2 regions of the Devosia sp. Z11_6 genome follow, and region 2 is predicted to be linked to the other one. Evidence: predicted binding sites of a transcription regulator. Region 2 holds the regulator's gene; the other holds the start of a gene.
The links. Region 2 encodes PhoB, which activates phosphate uptake and scavenging genes when phosphate is short. Its sites were predicted from a motif close to TGTCATNNANCTGTCAT; they were not measured.

Region 1 (3,404 bases), on a different contig from region 2:
GAGACTGGCTGAGCCGGTCGAGGCTGTCGGCGACTTCATTGGCGGTGCCGTGATCCACATCACCGATGAAGCGCAGGGTGATGTGGTAATTCTCGGCATCGATCCAGCGCGCGCCGCTGAGGCCGCCGCGCTTGAGCGACAGGGCAAAGGCGATATCGCCGGGAACTTCAAGGCCAGTAAACAGCCGGGGCATGAGGCCTCCTTTGCCCGCGGGCAGGCAAGACAATCGCAGCCAGCCTAGCATAACTGCCTGAGAGGGGCAGTCGAATCGTCGCGGCTGGGCGAACAGGGTTGTAAAGGACTTCTCCCCCATCCATATTACCGATCAAGTGGCGCCCAACAACGCCCTCGGCGGGAGGAAACCGCCTTATCCGTCAGTGAAAGGATAGTGCATATGGCTGAATATGACCGTCAGACCCTGAATGCGCGGGCCGGCTCGGCCTTAGCCATCGACGAGGGCCTGCGCAGTTACATGCTGCGCGTCTACAATTACATGGGCATTGGCCTGGTGGTAACTGGCCTTGCGGCCTGGTTTGCTGCCGCCGCTGCCATCACCACCAATCCAGATGCCGCCGTGGCCCAACTGGCCAATGGCCAGTATGTGACCCAGTGGGGTTACCTGCTTTATGCCAGCCCGCTGCAGTGGGTCGTGATGCTCGCGCCCCTCGCCTTCGTGATGGTGCTGAGCTTTGGCATCAACAAGCTCTCCGTGCCCGCCGCCCAGGCCACTTTCTGGGCCTTCTCGGCGATCATGGGCCTGTCGATGAGCTCGATCTTCCTGGTTTACACCGACGCTTCGATCGCCAAGGTTTTCTTCATCACCGCGGCCACCTTTGGCACGATGAGCCTTTATGGCTACACCACCAAGCGTGACCTGACGGCGATGGGCTCGTTCCTGATGATGGGCCTGATCGGCCTGATCATCGCCTCGATCGTCAACATCTTCATGCAGTCGAGCATGATGGAGTTCATCATCTCCGCTGTCGGCGTGCTGATCTTTGTGGGCCTGACCGCCTATGACACCCAGAAGATCAAGGAAAGCTATGCCGAGCACCATGGTGCCGACACGCTGGCCAAGAACGCCATCATGGGTGCACTGTCGCTGTATCTGGACTTCATCAACCTGTTCATGATGCTGCTCCGCCTGTTCGGCAACCGCGAATAATCCCGACCCGCGGCCACCCGCCGCGGATTTCGATGGACACTGTTTGGGGACCGCAGTCATAAAGGCTGCGGTCCCTTTGCTTTGTCGAGTTGACGTATCGTGTCCGACTTCCGCCTGCGCCCGTTCGAGTGGTCCGATGTGCCCGCGATCACCCGCATCTACCGACATTATGTCGATCACACCGCCATTACCTTTGATACCGAAGCGCCCGACGAAACGGCCATCGCCGAGAAATATGCGGGCCTCTTGCGCTTGGGTCATCCGGTGATCATCGCCGAGCGCGCGGGCAAGCCCATCGGCTATGCCTATGCCAGCTTTTATCGGCCCCGCGCCGCCTATCGCTTCACCTGCGAGGATTCGCTTTACCTAGACCCTGCCGAAACCGGGCGCGGCATCGGCAAGGCAATGCTGAGCGAGCTTTTGGCGCAGTCGCGGGCCTTTGGCTTCAAGCAGATGCTGGCGGTGATCACCGCCGATACGGCCAACTCGGTCGGCATCCACGAGAGATTTGGCTTCCGCCGCGTCGGCTATTACGAAGCGGTTGGCCTCAAATTCGACCGCTGGCACGACATCGTGCACCTGCAACTGGCGCTTTGATCGAGCAGCTTGTTGAACCGATGAGCCTGAGCAACATCCGCTCAGGCGCGGGCTGCAGTCCGCCAAACCGGCAACTGGCGGTTAACCCACCACCGCCAGTTGCGGATCGAGCACGCGGAGCACCTGCGCCAGTTCGTGGCCGCGCTTGAGGATGCGGCCCTGCTGGTTGGTGACGGCATATTGCCCCTGGCGATTGCGCAGGCGGGGGGTTTTCTCGATCAGGTAAAGCGGGCGCTCGGACACGCGGGCATATACCGAAAACACTGCCCGCTCGCGCAGGAAGTCCATAGCGTAATCTCGCCACTCGCCCTGAGCGACCTTGCGGCCATAAACCGACAGGATCAGCGCCAGTTCCTTGCGGTCAAAGGCAACAATGGCGGGGACCTTGCTGGGCTGCGGACTGGGCGGCGCCTCGGCCTGATGCACCAATTCGAGCTTCACCGGCTTGCTGTTTGGAACACGCGCTTGCACGCTTGGCCTCGCACTCCTTGTTGCAGAACCGTCATGATCGCGGCATTCGACCGGCGATGCAAGCGCTTCACGGCACCGCCATCGCCCTAGGCCAAAATACCCCATTTAGGCCACACTGCTTCCCTTTGGCTGCCCCATTGCACCGCGACAGTGTCATCGTTGCCCCAAGGCTGGTGGCTGGCCGACCGAGCCCCCCGAAGAACGCCGCCACCAGTTCCTCCAAAGAGCAGTCAACTTCTCCCGTCCCTGGTTTCCAGCGGCGGGAGATTTGTTTTGAGGGTCAGCGTTCGTAGGACGCAGCGCCCAGAATGGCTCCAGGCAGCCCATTGCGGTCTTCCTGCACGATCACGGCGATGCCGTCGCCCGCTTCGGCGGCAAGTTCGGCCAATGGCAGCTTGAACCGAGCCCCCGCCTCGCCCTCCCACATGCCCAGCATGTGCCGACCGGTGACCACCTGGGTATAGCTCATCGCCTTGCCGGCGTTTTCGCCGCGCTCGATCTGCACCTGCGCCTGGCGCAGATAGGTGACGAGCCAAACCACCGCATCGGCGGTTCCGGCACGAGGGCCGATCTCGACCTCGAGCATGCCGGCATCGCTTTCGATATCCACCGGCAGGGTCAGGCTGGCCGAACGAATGGCGCTATGCACTTCGGCGCGGCGCGATCCCACCACGTCCTGCTTGCCGTTGACCACCATCTGGGGCGTGTAGATGCGCGGTGTGCCCCAGCTCTTGGCATAGGCGCGCTGGCGGTCGGAATTGGCGGGATCGCCAAACGTGTCCTTCCAGCCCACATAATCCCAATAGTCGACGTGGAAAGCGAGGGCGATGACATCGTCGTCCTTGCCCAGGCTCGACAGCAGCGCATCGGCCGGCGGGCAGGACGAGCAGCCCTGGCTGGTGAACAATTCTACCACAGCCTTGGGCCGCTCGCGCAGGCTTTCGGCCTGGCTAGAGGGGGCCATGGCCAGAAGTGCGATCATCGCCATGATTACGGCGGGGGTGCAAGGAGGAACCATCCCCAAGTTGTAAGCCACAGATTGGTTGGCCCGCCAGTCAAAACGGGGTGACAAATACCGGCTCGGTTAACCTTAGGCGGGAGCGTGGCAGACCAGCTCCAGGTTATTGCCGTCGGGATCGAGCACAAAGGCGGCATAATAATCGGGACCGTA
Region 2 (3,404 bases):
GACGGCGAAGACATCTACGATCCCGCGCTCGACGTGGTGGAACTGCGCGCCCGGATCGGCATGGTGTTCCAAAAGCCCAACCCGTTCCCCAAATCCATCTACGAGAACGTCGCCTACGGACCGCGCATTCACGGCCTGGCGCGCAACAAGTCCGATCTCGACGAGATCGTTGTCTCCTCGCTCCGCAAGGCCGGTCTGTTCGAGGAGGTCAAGGATCGCCTCAACGAGCCCGGCACCGGCCTGTCGGGCGGTCAGCAGCAGCGTTTGTGCATTGCCCGCGCCATCGCCGTCGGCCCCGAAGTCATCCTCATGGACGAGCCCTGCTCAGCCCTTGATCCGATCGCCACCGCCATCATCGAAGAACTGATCGATGAGTTGCGCGAGAACTACACCATCGTGATCGTCACCCACTCCATGCAACAGGCAGCGCGTGTGTCCCAGAAAACCGCGTTCTTCCACCTGGGCAAGCTGATCGAGGAAGGGGTGACCGAAGACATCTTCACCAACCCGGTCCACAAGCAGACGCAAGACTATATCATGGGCCGCATCGGCTGATTTGCCCGGCACCAACGGAGGAAACGCCATGCCCGCCACTAAAGACCACATTGTAACGTCCTACAGCGACGAACTGGTCGCGCTTGCCCAGGCCATCGCGGAAATGGGCGGCATGGTGGAACTCGCCATCGAGAACGGCACCAAGTCGCTGCTCAAGCTTGACCGCGAACTGGCCGACCTCACCATCATCGCCGACCAGCGCATCGACGACATGCAGCGCCGCATCGACGACATGGCGGTGTCAATGATCGCCCGGCGCCAGCCCATGGCTTCGGACCTGCGTGCCATCATCACCGCGATCCACGTCGCCCAGGACCTGGAGCGCGTCGGCGACATGGCCAAGCAACTGGCCCGCCGCTCGCTCAAACTCGAAGGCATGAACCTACAGCCCACCTTCTATAACGGCGTCAAGAACATGACGGCGCTGGTGCTGGGCCAGATCAAGAACGCACTCGATGCCTATTCGAACCGCGACGCTGCCGCTGCCATCGAGGTTTGCAATCGCGACGACGAGGTCGATGCCATGCACACATCGCTCTTCCGCGAACTCCTGACCTATATGATGGAAGACCCGCGCAACATTACCACCTGCACCCATCTCCTGTTCTGCGCCAAAAGCCTGGAGCGGATCGGCGATCACGCCACCAACATTGCCGAACGGGCCTACTACCTGCAAACCGGCCGGCAGCTTACGGGCGACGTTCAGGAACTGCACCGCACGCAAATCAAAGCATAGCACGCACCAAGGTTTATTTTGGCGCCACCCTGCCCTGTGGGAGGGAGTGCGCAGTTGAACAATCGGGTCGCTGAGCCCGACTGGAGGGTAACCCATGCCAGCCACAATTCTTGTTGTCGAAGACGAAGAAGACCTCTCGATCCTCCTGCGCTACAATCTCGAAGCCGAAGGCTTTGCGGTGCTCACGGCCGAAACCGGCAATGATGCGCTCGAGCATATCAAGGACAAGGTTCCCGATCTGATCCTGCTCGATTGGATGCTGCCTGAAATTTCCGGCATCGAGTTGTGCCGGCGCCTCCGTGCCCGCCAGGAAACCGCATTGATCCCCATCATCATGCTGACCGCCCGTGGCGAGGAAGAAGAGCGCATCCGGGGTTTGGCGACCGGTGCCGATGACTACATGGTCAAGCCCTTCTCGGTGCCTGAACTGGTTGCCCGGGTGCGGGCGCTGCTGCGCCGCGCCAGCCCAAATCTCGTCACCGCCTCGCTCAAGCTGGGTGATCTGGAACTCGATCGCACCACGCACCGGGTGCGGCGCGGCAGCCGCGACGTCCATCTTGGCCCTACTGAATACCGCCTGCTGGAATATTTGATGCGCCATCCCGGCCGGGTTTATTCGCGCGAGCAGTTGCTCGACGGCGTTTGGGGCAACGAGGTTTATGTCGATGAACGCACCGTTGATGTGCACATCGGCCGCCTGCGCCGCGCGATCAACCGGGGCCGCGATGCCGATCCGATCCGCACCGTGCGGGGCGCTGGTTATGCCTTTGACGAGCGTTTCGCCCAGCCCGCCTGAGCGATCCTGCTCTCGCCTGTTGATGATTTTGTAACGATCTGCTCAAGCGGTTTGTTAAAAGCCGGCTGCTAACGCTGTTTTCTTGAGGGAACGGCGGGGCAGTGCATGACCACCACGGATCAACGCCTGATCGACGAGCTTGCCAACCAGCCGGCTCCGGGGTCCACGACCTCCGGCGGCCGAATCACCCTGCAGCGCGGCCTCGCCGCTGCCGAGCCGGCGTGGCGCGCTCTTGAGCGCGAGGCGATCTTCACGCCCTACCAGCGCTTCGACTGGATTGCCGAGATTGCCCGCTCCCAGCAGCTCGAAGATGCGGACTTCGTCACCCTACAGATCGAATTCGATGGCAGCCCCGCCGCCCTGCTTCCCTTGCATCTTCACCGCAAGGCCGGCTGCACCTTTGCGGCCATTCCCGGCTCCTCCTTTGGCAACAGCGACTGGATGCCTGTTCGGCGCGATGCTGCGGCGCTTCTTACCCGACTCCTGCTGAACCGGGCCTTTGCCCAGTTGCGAGACGAGGCCGGCGTCGATGTGCTGAGCTTCGAGCACCTGCCTCCCCAATGGCGAGGCATCGACAATCCCCTGCTGAGCTTTCCCCATCAGCCTTCGCCGGACCATTTCTATTATGCGGACATTGCGCCCACCATGCTCGAAACGCTCCCCAAAAAGCGGCGGGTCGATATCCTGCGCGGGCGTCGCCGGCTCGAAGAAACGCTAGGTCCCGTCACCTTGCGCCGCGCCACAACGCTCGAGCACATCGACCAAGTCCATGCGGCCTTCCTTGAGCATCGCTCCGTGCGATTCCGGCAAATGGGCGTGCCAAATGTCTTTGCCGAGCCTCACTTCCGCGCCTTGTTCCGGGATGGGGCCATTGCCGGCGCCAGCGAGGACAAGCCGGCCGTAGCGCTCCATGCGCTTTATGTCGGCGAAGAAATCGTGGCGACGGCGGTAGGCACCTATTCCCCCTGCCATTATTCGCAATACATCAACTCCAACACGGACGGGCCGGCCTCCAAATACAGCCTTGTGGGCCTCCTGATGTTCCTGCTGGTGGAAGATCTTATCGCCGCGGGGATCAGCAGCATCGATATGGGCGTGGGCGATTTCGCCTACAAAACCTCCTGGACCCAGAAGACGCCGATCAACGACGCGGCGATTGCGCTAAGCGCTAAGGGCACTGCCGCCGCCGCCCTCCTTAATGGCAAGCGCGCGCTTAAGCGGCACATCAAGCAGAACGACAAGCTTTGGAGCTTTGCCAAGCAGCTGCGCCAGTGGCGCCAGTCAAAACCCGACTGATCGATCCTATCCTGCAGCCGG

Region 1: a site for PhoB is predicted at 2,252-2,268, ahead of AC3YMN_RS08345 (DUF2794 domain-containing protein). Genes of this name have one in related genera too.

The regions. Positions count from the first base shown of each region.
Region 1 is NZ_JBYUNQ010000002.1:642,762-646,165, reverse strand. Features, by position in the region: gene thpR (RNA 2',3'-cyclic phosphodiesterase) at 1-193, opposite strand, end outside; gene AC3YMN_RS08355 (Bax inhibitor-1/YccA family protein) at 395-1,165, shown strand; gene AC3YMN_RS08350 (GNAT family N-acetyltransferase) at 1,265-1,762, shown strand; gene AC3YMN_RS08345 (DUF2794 domain-containing protein) at 1,844-2,191, opposite strand; gene AC3YMN_RS08340 (DUF1223 domain-containing protein) at 2,514-3,215, opposite strand; gene AC3YMN_RS08335 (VOC family protein) at 3,324-3,404, opposite strand, start outside.
Region 2 is NZ_JBYUNQ010000001.1:726,610-730,013, reverse strand. Features, by position in the region: gene pstB (phosphate ABC transporter ATP-binding protein PstB) at 1-555, shown strand, start outside; gene phoU (phosphate signaling complex protein PhoU) at 584-1,291, shown strand; gene phoB (phosphate regulon transcriptional regulator PhoB) at 1,386-2,087, shown strand; gene AC3YMN_RS03450 (GNAT family N-acetyltransferase) at 2,193-3,383, shown strand; gene AC3YMN_RS03445 (GumC family protein) at 3,390-3,404, opposite strand, start outside.